DNA from 3 places in the Streptomyces sp. NPDC127108 genome. Region 1 is predicted to be linked to each of the others. Evidence: riboswitches for the same ligand, from Rfam matches in the RefSeq annotation. Region 1 holds a riboswitch; each other region holds the start of a gene.
What was found. A riboswitch is a leader RNA that binds a small molecule or an ion and turns the genes downstream of it on or off. The one in region 1 is predicted to bind thiamine pyrophosphate.
Positions count from the first base shown of each region.

Region 2: linked by a shared signal. The riboswitch ahead of thiO (glycine oxidase ThiO) and the one ahead of thiC (phosphomethylpyrimidine synthase ThiC) in region 1 are both predicted to bind thiamine pyrophosphate.
Region 3: linked by a shared signal. The riboswitch ahead of ACFVHO_RS05615 (thiamine ABC transporter substrate binding subunit) and the one ahead of thiC (phosphomethylpyrimidine synthase ThiC) in region 1 are both predicted to bind thiamine pyrophosphate.

Region 1 covers NZ_JBHXTE010000025.1:34,241-38,790, reverse strand. The annotation lists gene thiC (phosphomethylpyrimidine synthase ThiC) at 1-1,725, opposite strand, end outside; TPP riboswitch at 1,718-1,872, opposite strand; gene ACFVHO_RS21975 (YibE/F family protein) at 1,944-3,350, shown strand; gene ACFVHO_RS21970 (SsgA family sporulation/cell division regulator) at 3,424-3,861, opposite strand; gene ACFVHO_RS21965 (IclR family transcriptional regulator) at 3,964-4,550, opposite strand, start outside.
Region 2 covers NZ_JBHXTE010000011.1:5,254-9,803, reverse strand. The annotation lists gene ACFVHO_RS11325 (thiazole synthase) at 11-805, opposite strand; gene thiS (sulfur carrier protein ThiS) at 811-1,032, opposite strand; gene thiO (glycine oxidase ThiO) at 1,029-2,381, opposite strand; TPP riboswitch at 2,379-2,492, opposite strand; gene ACFVHO_RS11310 (NAD(P)/FAD-dependent oxidoreductase) at 2,575-3,801, shown strand; gene ACFVHO_RS11305 (Rv2175c family DNA-binding protein) at 4,071-4,436, shown strand; gene thiE (thiamine phosphate synthase) at 4,507-4,550, shown strand, end outside.
Region 3 covers NZ_JBHXTE010000004.1:222,446-226,995, forward strand. The annotation lists gene ACFVHO_RS05605 (phosphatidate cytidylyltransferase) at 1-722, shown strand, start outside; gene rlmN (23S rRNA (adenine(2503)-C(2))-methyltransferase RlmN) at 828-1,934, shown strand; TPP riboswitch at 1,959-2,064, shown strand; gene ACFVHO_RS05615 (thiamine ABC transporter substrate binding subunit) at 2,141-3,247, shown strand; gene ACFVHO_RS05620 (ABC transporter permease) at 3,223-4,550, shown strand, end outside.

The sequences.
Region 1 (4,550 bases):
CTGTTCCATGCCCTCCTCGATCTCCGTCTTCGTCGTGCCGTGCTCGCGCCGGATGTCCTGGGAGATCTTCATCGAGCAGAACTTCGGCCCGCACATCGAGCAGAAGTGGGCCGTCTTCGCGGGCTCGGCGGGCAGCGTCTCGTCGTGGAACTCCCGTGCCGTGACCGGGTCGAGGGCCAGGTTGAACTGGTCCTCCCAGCGGAACTCGAAGCGGGCGTCGGAGAGGGCGTCGTCCCAGTCCTGTGCGCCCGGGTGGCCCTTGGCGAGGTCCGCCGCGTGTGCCGCGATCTTGTACGTGATGACGCCGGTCTTCACGTCGTCGCGGTTGGGCAGGCCGAGGTGCTCCTTGGGCGTGACGTAGCAGAGCATCGCCGTGCCCCACCAGCCGATCATCGCGGCGCCGATGCCGGAGGTGATGTGGTCGTAGGCGGGCGCGATGTCCGTGGTGAGCGGGCCGAGCGTGTAGAACGGGGCCTCCTCGCAGATCTCCTGCTGGAGGTCGATGTTCTCCTTGATCTTGTGCATCGGGACGTGACCGGGGCCCTCGATCATCGTCTGTACGTTGTGACGCTTGGCGATCTGGTTGAGTTCCCCGAGCGTGCGCAGCTCCGCGAACTGCGCCTCGTCGTTGGCATCCGCGATCGAACCGGGGCGCAGCCCGTCGCCGAGCGAGTACGTCACGTCGTACGCCGCGAGGATCTCGCACAGCTCCTCGAAGTGCTCGTACAGGAAGCTCTCCTTGTGGTGCGCGAGGCACCACGCCGCCATGATCGAGCCGCCGCGCGAGACGATGCCGGTCTTGCGGTTGGCGGTCAGGGGGACGTACGGAAGGCGCACGCCCGCGTGCACCGTCATGTAGTCCACGCCCTGCTCGGCCTGCTCGATGACCGTGTCCTTGTAGATCTCCCAGCTCAGCTCCTCGGCCCTGCCGTCGACCTTCTCCAGGGCCTGGTAGAGCGGCACGGTGCCGATGGGCACGGGGGAGTTGCGCAGGACCCACTCGCGGGTCGTGTGGATGTTGCGCCCTGTGGACAGGTCCATGACCGTGTCGGCGCCCCACTGGGTCGCCCAGGTCATCTTGTCCACCTCCTCCTCGATGGAGGAGGTGACCGCGGAGTTGCCGATGTTGGCGTTGACCTTCACCAGGAACTTCTTGCCGATGATCATCGGCTCGATCTCCGGGTGGTTCACGTTCGCCGGGATCACGGCACGGCCCGCGGCGACCTCGGCGCGCACGATCTCGGGGTCCATGTTCTCGCGGATCCCGATGAACTCCATCTCGGGTGTGATCTCGCCGCGACGGGCGTACGCGAGCTGCGTGACCGTCTGTCCCTGGCGGCCCCGGCGCGGCTGGCGCGGGCGGCCGGGGAAGACCGCGTCGAGGTTCTTGAGCCCGCCGCGCGGCGAGGTGTGCTTGATGCCGTCGTCCTCGGGACGGGGCGGGCGGCCCGCGTACTCCTCGGTGTCGCCGCGGGCGATGATCCAGTTCTCCCGCAGCGGCGGCAGGCCGCGGCGGACGTCGGTCTCGGCCGACGGGTCGGTGTACGGACCCGAGGTGTCGTACAGCGTGACGGCCTTGCCGTTGGTGAGGTGCACCTGGCGGACCGGCACCCGCAGGTCGGGGCGCGAGCCCTCGACGTACGCCTTGTGCCAGCCGATGGACTTCCCGGCCTCCGCGCCCTCGGGCGTGCTGGAGGCAGGCGTGCGTGCGTCCGATGTGGTCATGAGACCTACTCCCTACGCCGGCATTACCCGGTAACAGGTTCGGCGGTCGACGCAGCGGCTTCCGTACGGTACGAACCGGTTCGTGGCCGTTCGTACGGAGGTCAGCGCCCTCTCAGCCCGGTGCTCCGAGCTCCCGCGATTGCAAAGGTGCCTCCACGCTAGCGTCCTGTCGGGCGCGGTGAACAGAGGGCCCCCGCCGTTCTTGCGATGATCGGGCCGTGACCACCACACAGCCGCCCACCGGACCCCCCGCCCCGGAGCCGCACGGCCACCCCCACGGCCACTCCCACAACCACGGCCCCGCCGCCCCCGTGTCCCAGCATCTGCGCAAGGTCATCGCCGCCGTCCTGATCCCTTTCGCCACCGCGGTCCTCGTCGGCCTCGTGGTGCTGTGGCCCGGCGGGGCCCCGGCCCACGAACGCACCGGCGTCGGCTTCGACCGGCAGACCCAGTCGGCGACCGTGACGAAGCTGGAGAAGCTCCCCTGCAAGGACCTCAACGCCTCGCAGACCCCGCCCAACGGCGACACCTCCACCGCCGAGGGCCAGTCCGCGCAGTCCCGCGCGGAGGGCACCTGCGGCCGGGCCACGGTCAAGGTCACCAGCGGCCCGGACAAGGGCCGCACCTTCACGGAGATCGTCCAGCCCGACTCGCCCCGGCAACTGCGCGCCGGCCAGGACGTGGTGGTCGCCTATGAGCCCAAGGCCCCCAAGGACCTGCAGTACTCGGTCACCGACGTGAACCGCAAGCTCCCGATGGCCCTGCTCGCCGGCATCTTCGCCCTGGCCGTCGTCGTGGTGGGACGGCTGCGCGGCGTCATGGCCCTGGTCGCCCTCGCGGTGAGCTTCCTGGTCCTGACCTTCTTCATCCTCCCCGCGATCCTGCAGGGCTCGAACCCCCTGGTCGTCGCCGTGATCGGCGCGAGCGCCATCATGCTGTGCGCGCTCTACATGTGCCACGGCCTGACGGCACGCACCTCGGTCGCGGTGCTCGGCACCCTGATCTCCCTCCTGCTCATCGGACTGCTCGGCTCCCTGTTCATCGGCTGGGCCTCCCTGACCGGCAACACGGACGACAACACCGGTCTGATCCACGGCCTCTATCCCGACATCGACATGAGCGGCCTGCTGCTCGCGGGCGTCATCATCGGCTCGCTCGGCGTCCTCGACGACGTCACCGTCACCCAGACCTCCGCGGTCTGGGAGCTGCACCAGGCCAACCCGTCGATGGGCTGGCGCGGCCTGTACCGCGCGGGCATCCGCATCGGCCGCGACCACATCGCCTCGGTCGTCAACACCCTCGTCCTCGCCTACGCGGGCGCCGCCCTGCCCCTTCTGCTGCTCTTCTCCATCGCCCAGAGCAGCGTGGGCACCGTCGCCAACAGCGAGCTGGTCGCCGAGGAGATCGTCCGCACCCTCATCGGCTCCATCGGCCTCGTCGCCTCCGTCCCCGTCACCACCGCTCTCGCGGCCCTGGTCGTCTCCGCCGACCGCTCAGGCCCCGGCCCCGCCCCGGCGGAGGCCCCCACGGCCCCGCCGTCCGGCACCGCGCCCACGGCCCCCTCCGCCCGACCGGCGCCCCGCCGCCCCTCCCTCGCCGGAAAGGGCCGCCGCCGCAAGACGTGACACCCCGCAGCGGCGATGCCATGAAATGCCCCGATCTGCCAACAGCCAGTGCCTTTGAGGAACCGGCCGCCCTTCAGCCCGCGCTCTGCTCCTCCGCGAGGATCCGGTCCAGGGCCTCGTCGAGGTGTGTCTCGAAGTCCACCAGCGTCCGCTCCTGCCCCAGCGGCACCAGCTTGTCCGTCCGGTCGAGGAAGGCGAGCAGCGGCGGGATGCCCACCCTGAACAGTGCCTGGTCCTGGCCCACTTGAAGCCGGATCAGCACTTCGTCGGAGTGCTCGGAGTCGATCGGCGCGATCCGCACGTCCCCGTCACCGCACGCCCCGCTCACCCCGTCGACCAGGAGTTCCCGCCCGAAGGCCCAGGTCACCGGGACGTCGCCGGGGAGGTGGAAGGTCAGCCGCACGGCGTAGGGATCGCGCGTCTCGTACCGCAGCTCCACCGGGATGCGGAACGACAGCTCCTCCGAAACGAGGAAGCTCATCATGACCTCTGCCTGCACCGACTCGCGCATCGCCGCCTACCCCGTCATTTGGCCTGGTGGTGGCAGGAACCAACTCCCTGACACTCATGGCATCTTGCTTAACGTGCACACCAGATCACAAGGAGTGAGTTTTCAGATGCTGATAGAGAAGGCGAGTGTCCTTAGTAGCTTTCCGAGTTCCTCCTGCAACAGCCGTGTCGCCGGCACCAGACGGCCCGCCTGCGACGACGGAACGGAGATCGCCACCGTGGCCGCGGTGGTGCCCACCGTGACCGGGAGCGCGGCGCAGACCGTCCCGAGCGCGTACTCCTGATACTCCGCCACGGGCGTCATCCGCCCCACCGCTTCCAGCCGCCTCAGGAACGCCCGGTCGTCACGCACCGTGTTCGGGGTGAGCGAGCGGACCGGGTGGCGGTCGAGGTGGTCCCGCCGTGCCGCGTCGTCGAGTTGGGCGAGGAGGCACTGCCCGATCGCGTGGGCGTGACCGGTCTCGCGGAAGTCGGCCCACTCCTCGACGGCCGGATTGCCCGAGGTGTCGGCGACGGACACGATCTCGATCTCGCCCTCGCGGTAGATGGCGAAGTACACGGGCACGCCGATGGCGTCGCGCCAGTGCTCCAGGGTTTCGCCGATCATGGCTCGGCGGTTCTGCTCCACCGCTCCCGCGCTCAGCCGCTCCGCCGCGTCGCCGAGCAGGAACACGCCCTTCTCCCGGCGCA
Region 2 (4,550 bases), on a different contig from region 1:
GGGGGAGGGGTCAGAAGGCCGGGCGTTCCGGGTCGAGGGTCGCGCGGCCGTCCGTGGGGGACGAGGCCTCGGCGAAGTGGCGTCGGGGGATGCGGCCGCCCAGGTGGGCCAGGCGCCCCGCCAGGACCCCGTGGCGCATCGCCTCGGCCATGAGGACGGGCTCCCGCGCCCGCGTCACGGCCGACGCGAGCATCACCCCGGCGCAGCCGAGCTCCATGGCGAGGGCCGCGTCCGACGCCGTACCGGCCCCGGCGTCCAGGATCACCGGGACACTCACCTGCTCCACGATGAGCTGGAAGTTGTGCGGGTTGCGGATGCCGAGCCCGGAGCCGATGGGGGAGCCGAGGGGCATGACGGCGGCGCAGCCCACGTCCTCCAGCTTCCGGGCGAGCACGGGGTCGTCGTTGGTGTACGGCAGGACCGTGAAGCCGTCGTCGACGAGGACCTCGGCCGCGTCGAGGAGTTCCACCGGGTCCGGCAGCAGCGTGCGCTCGTCCGCGATGACCTCCAGCTTCACCAGGTCGGTGCCGAGGGCCTCCCGCGCGAGCCGTGCGGTGAGCACGGCCTCGCCCGCGGTGAAGCAGCCCGCCGTGTTCGGAAGCACCCGGATGCCGAGCCGGTCCAGGACGGACAGCACGGAGCCCTGGACGCCGGGGTCGAGCCGCCGCATCGCGACGGTCGTCAGCTCCGTCCCGGAGGCGACGAGGGACCGCTCCAGGACGTCGAGGCTGGGCGCACCGCCCGTACCCATGATCAGTCGCGACGACAGGGTGAGGCCGCCGACGACGAAGGGATCGTCCGCCATGTGCGTCAGCCTCCCTGGACGGCGGTGAGGACTTCGACGCGGTCGCCGTCGCTGAGCGCGGTGGCGGCCCACTGCGCGCGCGGGACGACGGTCTCGTTGAGCGCGGCGGCGACACCGGAGTGCGCGGTGGACAGTTGGGAGACGACGGTGTCGAGCGTGGTCCCGGCGGCCACGTCTCGTACTTCTCCGTTGACGGAGACGGCGAATACGGCGAACGGCGTGGTCATGCGGACAGCTCCGTGAGGTCCTTGGGGGATGCAGGGGGTGTGGGGGGCGGGGTGGGTGCGAAGGGTGGGTGTGGGCTCGTCGTGAAGCGGTCCGGCGTGAACGCCCTTGCCACCTCCGGCAGTTCGCCCGTGGCCAGCGCGTGCGCCATGACGTCCCCGGTGACGGGCGTCAGGAGGACGCCGTTGCGGTAGTGGCCGGTGGCCAGGTGCAGGCCGGGGAGCGCGGTGGGGCCGAGGAGGGGCGCGTTGTCGGGGGAGGCGGGCCGCAGTCCGGCGCGGGTCTCCGTGAGCGGCAGCTCCGTGATGCCGGGTACGAGTTCGTGGGCGTCGCGCAGCAGTTCGTACACGCCGCCCGCCGTGACCGTGGTGTCCCAGCCCAGCTCCTCGCTGGTCGCGCCGACGACCAGCTCACCGCTGACGCGCGGCACCAGGTAGACGTGGCTGCCGCGCACGACGGCCCGCACGGTGCGGTGGAGGAACGGCGCGTACCGCCCCGGCACCGTAAGCCGCAGCACCTGCCCCTTCACGGGCCGCACCGGTGGCAGTACGTCGCGAGGCACCCCCGCGAGCCGCCCGCTGAGGCTGCCCCCGGCGAGCACCGTCTGCCCGGCGGCCAGCGCGGTCCCGTCGGCGAGGACGGCGCCGGTGGCCCGCTCCCGTACGACCGAGAGCTCCCGCGCCCACGCGCGCGTGAACGTCACCCCGGCCTCCTCGCAGGCCACGACGAGGGCGGCCGCGAGCCTGCGCGGGTCGACCTGGTGGTCGTCGTCGACGCGCAGCCCGCCCCGTACCCCCGGAGCGAGCATCGGCTCCAGGCGCCGGCACTCGCGGCCGTTCAGCCACTCCGGTGTGAGCCCCGAACGCTGCTGGAGGGCGTGCAGTTCGCGCAGGTGGGCGCGGTCGTCGGAGTCGAGGGCGACGGCGAGCGTGCCGCACGCGCGATAGCCGACGTCGTGTCCGGTCGCCTCCGTCAGCTCGGCCACGAAGTCCGGATAGCGGCGCGCGGAGGCGAGGTTGAGGCCGAGCAGGGTCTGCTCGCCGTGGTGGAGTTCGGTGACGGCGGCCAGCATGCCCGCCGCGACCTGCGCCGCGCCGCCGCCCGGCTCGGGGTCGACGACGGTGACGGCGAGACCGCGCTGCGCGGCCCGCCAGGCGGTGACGAGCCCGATGACACCGCCGCCGATGACCAGGACGTCGGTGTTCGTGGCCGCGCTCGTGGGCGGCCTCGTGCTCGACCGTGTACTGGTGCGTGTGCTCGCGTCCGGACTCGTGCTCGGCCGCGTACTGGTGCGTGTGCTCGCGTCCGGACTCGTGCCCGGTCGTGGATCTGGATTCGTACGGGAACGCATGGGCGTCCAGCCCCTCCCTTCGCCGGCATGACCCGGATCAGGTTCGTACGGTCGGAGGCCGTCCCAGCCTCCCTCTCAGCCCGGTGCGTCCGGGCTCCCGCGAGTGCTCTGCACGGCCAGCGTAGCCCGTCGTCCCGGGGGCGGTTAAGCCCGTCGTGTCCGTGGGCGGGGGCGCCGCCCTACAGTTGATCGGGTGAGCGAGGACCAGAAGAGGGTGGAGTCGGGGCGGCGCGTGGTGATCGTCGGCGCCGGGATGGCCGGGGTGCAGTCCGCCGTGGCGCTGCGCGAGCAGGGGTTCGCGGGCACGGTCACGCTGATCGGCGCGGAGCCCCATCAGCCGTACGACCGGCCGCCGCTGTCGAAGGCGGTGCTGCTCGGCAAGGCGGAGGGCTCGGCCTTCGACATCGACTTCGAGGCCCTCGGCGTCGACCTGCGGCTCGGCGTCGACGTCACCGGCGTCCGCCCCGCCGACCACGAACTGGACACCGAGGCGGGCCCGGTCGCGTACGACAGCCTGGTCCTCGCGACCGGAGCCGAACCGATCCGCCTGCCCGGCTCCGAGGGCGTCCCCGGTGTGCATCTGCTGCGCACCCTCGACGACGCCGAGCGGCTGCGGCCGGTCCTCGCCGAGCAGCACGACGTCGTGGTCGTCGGCGCGGGCTGGATCGGCGCCGAGTTCGCCACGGCGGCGCGGGAGGCGGGCTGCTCGGTGACGGTGGTGGAGGCCGCCGACCGGCCGCTCGCGGGCGCGCTGCCCGCCGAGGTCGCGGCGCCGATGGCGGCCTGGTACGCCGACGCCGGGGCCGAACTGCGCACCAACGCGCGCGTGGAGCGCGTCGAGCCCGGCGCGGTGTTCCTCGACGACGGCACGCGGCTGCCCGCGGGCGCCGTCGTCGTGGGCATCGGCGCGCGGCCCGCGACGGCGTGGCTCGCGGGCTCCGGCATCGCGCTCGGCGCCCACCACGAGGTGCTGGCCGACGACCACCTGCGCACGTCCGCGCCCGACGTGTACGCGGTCGGCGACTGCGCGTCCTTCCCCTCGCGGCGGTACGGCGAGCGGCTGCTCGTGCACCACTGGGACAACGCCGTCCAGGGCCCGCGCACGGTCGCCGCCGCCATCGTGGGCGAGAGCCCGACGGCGTACGACCCCGTCCCGTACTTCTGGTCCGAGCAGTTCGGCCGCTTCGTCCAGTACGCGGGGCAGCACGCCCCCGGCGACGAGCTGATCTGGCGCGGCGACCCCACGACCTCCGCCTGGTCGGTCTGCTGGCTCCGGGACGGCGCCCTCGCCGCCCTCCTGGCGGTGGGCCGCCCCCGCGACCTGGCCCAGGGCCGAAAACTGATCGAGTCCGGCGCCCGCCTGGACCCGACCCTGGCGGCGGACCCGGCGACCCCCCTGAAGCGCGCCGCCGCCCCCTGACCGGACTCTCTCCCACCACCGCCTCGTTCAGCCGTCGAACGGCTGACGGTCCTGCCCTGGCCCGCCGCTCGGTGGTGGATCCCCCCGTCCGGGGGCCATCACCCTGTCGGCAGCCGGGCCGCCCAGAGGGCGGAACGGGTGGGCACAGCCCCCGGTTCCGGGTCACCTCGAGGGCCACTCGGGCCTCAATACCCCCATGGGGCACTGTGGGGTGCAAGGGCACCCCACCCCCGCTACCGGCCCCCGGCCAGAAATGGCACGCTTGATCCGTGACCGAGATTGACGCAAAGACCGATGCTCTCGTCCCCGCCTGGCTGCACCTCCCCGACATCGCAGAGATGCTCGACGTGGAGGTGACGCGCGTGCGCCAGCTGGTCAAGGAGGGCCAGCTGATCGCCGTGCGCCGCGGTGAGAACCGCGCGCTGCAGGTGCCCGCCGCCTTCATCGACGGCGACAAGGTGGTCAAGGGCCTCGTAGGCACCCTGACGCTCCTGCGGGACGACGGCTTCACCGACGAAGAGGCACTGGAGTGGCTCTTCACCCCCGACCCGACCCTGCCCGGCACCCCCGCGCAGGCCCTGAGCGAGAATCGCGGGACGGAGGTGAAGCGCCGCGCGCAGGCGCTCGCCGTCTGACCTGAAACAACCGTCCGGCGTACGGGCCGTGGCCGCGGCCCGTACGCCACCGACACGGGGGGACCTCCTCATGGCCACCGACACGGCGGGCGCCTCCGCGCGCGCCCGGCTCGC
Region 3 (4,550 bases), on a different contig from region 1:
TCGTCGGCGTCATAGCGGTCGCCGTGGTGGTCGGCCTCTGGGAGCTGACGTCACGCCTCGAAGAGCGCAAGGGCATCAAGGCGCCGCTCGTACCGCTCGCGGTGGGCGGCGCCGCGATGGTTGTCGCCGGGTACGTCCGCGGGGCCGAGGGCGCCTGGGTGGCGATGGCGCTGACCGCCCTCGCGGTACTCGTCTGGCGGATGACCGAGCCGCCCGAGGGCTATCTGAAGGACGTCACGGCCGGTGTCTTCGCGGCCTTCTACGTCCCGTTCCTCGCGACGTTCGTCGCGCTGATGCTCACCGCGGACGACGGCCCGCAGCGGGTGCTGACCTTCCTGGTCCTCACGGTGGTCAGCGACACCGGCGCGTACGCGATCGGCTGGCGCTTCGGCAAGCACAAGCTCGCTCCGCGCATCAGCCCCGGCAAGACCCGCGAGGGCCTGCTCGGCGCGGTGACCTTCGCGATGGCGGCGGGTGCGCTGTGCATGCACTTCCTGATCGACGACGGGACCTGGTGGCAGGGCCTGCTCATCGGCCTCGCGGTGGCGGCGAGCGCGACGCTCGGCGACCTCGGCGAGTCGATGATCAAGCGGGACCTGGGCATCAAGGACATGGGCACGCTGCTGCCCGGTCACGGCGGGATCATGGACCGGCTCGACTCCCTGCTGCCGACGGCTCCGGTGGTGTGGCTGCTGCTTGTGGCGTTCGTCGGCACCGGCTGATCCTCGTCGCAGGTCAGCACCGGCTGACCTGCGGTTTTGTGCGAAGGGGTCCGTTATCCACAGGATGCGGGCCCCTCTTCGTATCTCTGGGACAATGGACGCACCATGCCTAAGCCCGGAGAACTCACTTTCGTCGCCCCCCGTGGAGCCAAGAAGCCGCCGCGGCACCTCGCCGACCTCACGCCCGCCGAGCGGAAGGAAGCCGTCGCCGCGACCGGCGAGAAGCCGTTCCGCGCCAAGCAGCTCTCGCAGCACTACTTCGCCCGGTACGCCCACGACCCCGAGCAGTGGACGGACATCCCGGCCGGTGCGCGCGGCAAGCTCCAGGAGGCGCTGCTTCCGGAGCTGATGTCGGTGGTGCGGCACATCAGCTGTGACGACGACACCACCCGCAAGACGCTGTGGCGGCTCTTCGACGGCACGCTCGTGGAGTCGGTGCTCATGCGCTACCCCGACCGGGTCACCATGTGCATCAGCTCCCAGGCCGGCTGCGGGATGAACTGCCCGTTCTGCGCCACGGGCCAGGCCGGCCTCGACCGGAACCTGTCGACCGCCGAGATCGTGCACCAGATCGTCGACGGGATGCGGGCCCTGCGCGACGGCGAGATCCCGGGCGGCCCGGCCCGCCTGTCGAACATCGTCTTCATGGGCATGGGCGAGCCGCTGGCGAACTACAACCGCGTGACCGGCGCGATCCGCCGCCTCACCGACCCCGAGCCGGACGGCGTGGGCCTCTCGCAGCGCGGCATCACCGTGTCCACGGTCGGCCTGGTGCCCGCCATCCACCGGTTCGCGGACGAGGGCTTCAAGTGCCGCCTCGCCATCTCGCTGCACGCGCCCGACGACGAGCTGCGCGACACCCTGGTCCCGGTCAACACGCGCTGGAAGGTGCGCGAGGTCCTGGACGCGGGCTGGGAGTACGCGGCCAAGTCGGGCCGCCGCCTGTCCATCGAGTACGCGCTGATCCGGGACATCAACGACCAGGCATGGCGCGGTGACCGGCTCGGGCGGCTGCTCAGGGGCAAGCCGGTGCACGTCAATCTGATCCCGCTGAACCCGACGCCCGGCTCGAAGTGGACGGCCTCGCGGCCCGAGGACGAGAAGGCCTTCGTCGAGGCCATCGCGGCCCACGGGGTGCCGGTCACCGTCCGTGACACCCGCGGTCAGGAGATCGACGGGGCGTGCGGGCAGCTCGCGGCGGCCGAGAGGTAGTCTTGCGGGCGTAACCACATCTGCATATTCCGACAGGGGAGCGCCACAGCGCTGAGAGTGCGGTATCGGCCGCAGACCCTCTGAACCTCGCCCAGGTCATTCTGGGTAGGAAGTTCGGTCGCTACTCAAGCTGTTGCGCCCTGCCCGGGACTCCGATCCGTCGGTCCCGGGCGGGGCCGCGTCTCTTCCTGGTCAACTCCAGGAGGATGTTTTTCGTGAGCACCACAAAGAAGGCCTCGGTGAAGAGGGCCTCGGTCACGGCGGTCGCCGTGGGCCTCGGGCTCGTCGCGGTCACCGCGTGCGGCTCGGACAGCGGCTCCAAGGGCTCGGACTCCAAGTCCGTGACCCTCGTGACGCACGACTCCTTCAACGTCTCCAAGAGCGTCCTGAAGGACTTCGAGAAGACCTCCGGCTACAAGGTCAAGATCCTGGAGGACGGCGACGCCGGGCAGGCCGTGAACAAGGCGATCCTGTCCAAGGGCAACCCGCAGGGCGACGTCTTCTTCGGCGTCGACAACACCCTGCTGTCGCGTGCCCTCGACAACGGCGTCTTCGAGCCGTACGAGGCCAAGGGCGCGGACATGGTCCTGCCGCAGTACCGGCTCGCCGGGGGCGAGAAGGGCGTCACGCCCATCGACTCCGGCGACATCTGCGTGAACTACGACAAGAAGTACTTCGCCGACAAGAAGCTCGCGCCGCCGAAGACGCTCGACGACCTGATCAAGCCCCAGTACAAGAACCTCCTCGTCACCGAGAACGCCTCGACCTCCTCGCCCGGCCTCGGCTTCGTGCTCGGCACCGCCGCGAAGTACGGCGACGACGGCTGGGAGTCGTACTGGAAGAAGCTGAAGGCCAACGGCGTCAAGGTCGTCGACGGCTGGGAGCAGGCCTACAACGAGGAGTTCTCCGGCTCGGCCGGGGGCAAGAAGGCCAAGGGCGACCGGCCGCTCGTCGTGTCGTACGCCTCGTCGCCGCCCGTCGAGGTGCTCTACGCCAAGCCGCAGCCCAAGGAGGCGCCGACGGGTGTCGCCACCGGCACCTGCTTCCGCCAGATCGAGTACGCGGGCCTGCTCAAGGGCGCGAAGAACGAGAAGGGCGGCAAGGCACTCCTCGACTTCATGATCAGCAAGAAGTTCCAGGACGACATGCCGCTCCAGATGTTCGTGAACCCGGTGGTGAAGGCCGCGCAGACGCCCGAACTGTTCCGGAAGTTCGGCGTGACGGTCGACAAGCCGCAGACGATGGCCCCCAAGAAGATCGCCGACAACCGTGAGCAGTGGGTCAAGTCGTGGACCTCGCTCGTTCTGAAGTAGCCGAGTCCCGCTCCGGGAAGGCCCGTCGGGGCCTTCCCGGGAGGTGGCGGGGGAGCGCGGCGCGGCTCGGTCTGATGGCCCTGCCCGTCGCGTTCTTCGGCGTCTTCTTCGCCTACCCGGTCGCCGCGATCGTCGCGCGCGGCCTGAAGCCGGACGGGAGCTGGCGGCTCGGACGGATCACCGAGGTGCTCGGGCAGTCCGACATCCAGCAGGTCCTGTGGTTCACCACCTGGCAGGCACTCGCGTCGACCGGGCTCACGCTCCTCATCGCGCTCCCCGGCGCGTACGTCTTCGCACGCTTCGACTTCCCCGGCAAACAACTGCTCCGGGCCGTCGTCACCGTGCCGTTCGTGCTGCCGACGGTCGTCGTCGGCACGGCCTTCCTCGCGCTGATCGGGCGCGGCGGCCTCTTCGACGAGCTGTGGGGGATGCGCCTGGACACGACGGTGTGGGCGATCCTGCTCGCGCACGTCTTCTTCAACTACGCCGTCGTCGTCCGCACCGTCGGCGGGCTCTGGGCGCAGCTCGACCCGCGCCAGGAGGAGGCCGCGCGGATGCTCGGCGCGTCCCGCGCGCGTGCCTGGCGGACGGTGACGCTGCCCGCGCTCGCTCCCGCCGTCGCGGCGGCCGCGCTGATGGTCTTCCTGTTCACGTTCACGTCGTTCGGCGTCGTCCAGATCCTCGGCGGACCCGCGTACTCGACCCTCGAAGTCGAGATCTACCGGCAGACCGCGCAGCTCCTCGACCTGCCGACCGCCGCCGTCCTCACGATCGTGCAGTTCGCGGCGGTCGGAGCGGTCCTCGCCGTGCACGCCTGGACGGTGCGCCGGCGCGAGAGCGCGCTGAAGCTGGTGGATGCCTCGGCGACGGTGCGGCGGCCGCGCGGTGCCGGGCAGTGGAGCCTGCTCGGCTTCGTGTTCCTGACCGTCGCGCTCCTGATCCTGCTGCCGCTCGGCGTCCTGGTGGAGCGGTCGTTCGACGGGCCCGACGGCTTCGGATTCCTGTACTACGAGACGCTGCGGTCGGCCGACGGCGGGGCGTTCCTCGTCCCGGCCATCGACGCGATCGGGAACTCGCTGCGGTACGCCGTCGTCGCCACGGCCATCGCGGTGGTCGTCGGCGGGCTCGCCGCGGCCGCGCTCACCCGGCGTGCGGGGCGGTTCGTGCGCGGGTTCGACGCGCTCCTGATGCTGCCGCTCGGTGTGTCCGCGGTGACCGTCGGCTTCGGCTTCCTGATCACGCTGGACGAGCCGCCGCTCGACCTGCGGGCGTCCTGGTTCCTGGTGCCGCTCGCGCAGGCGCT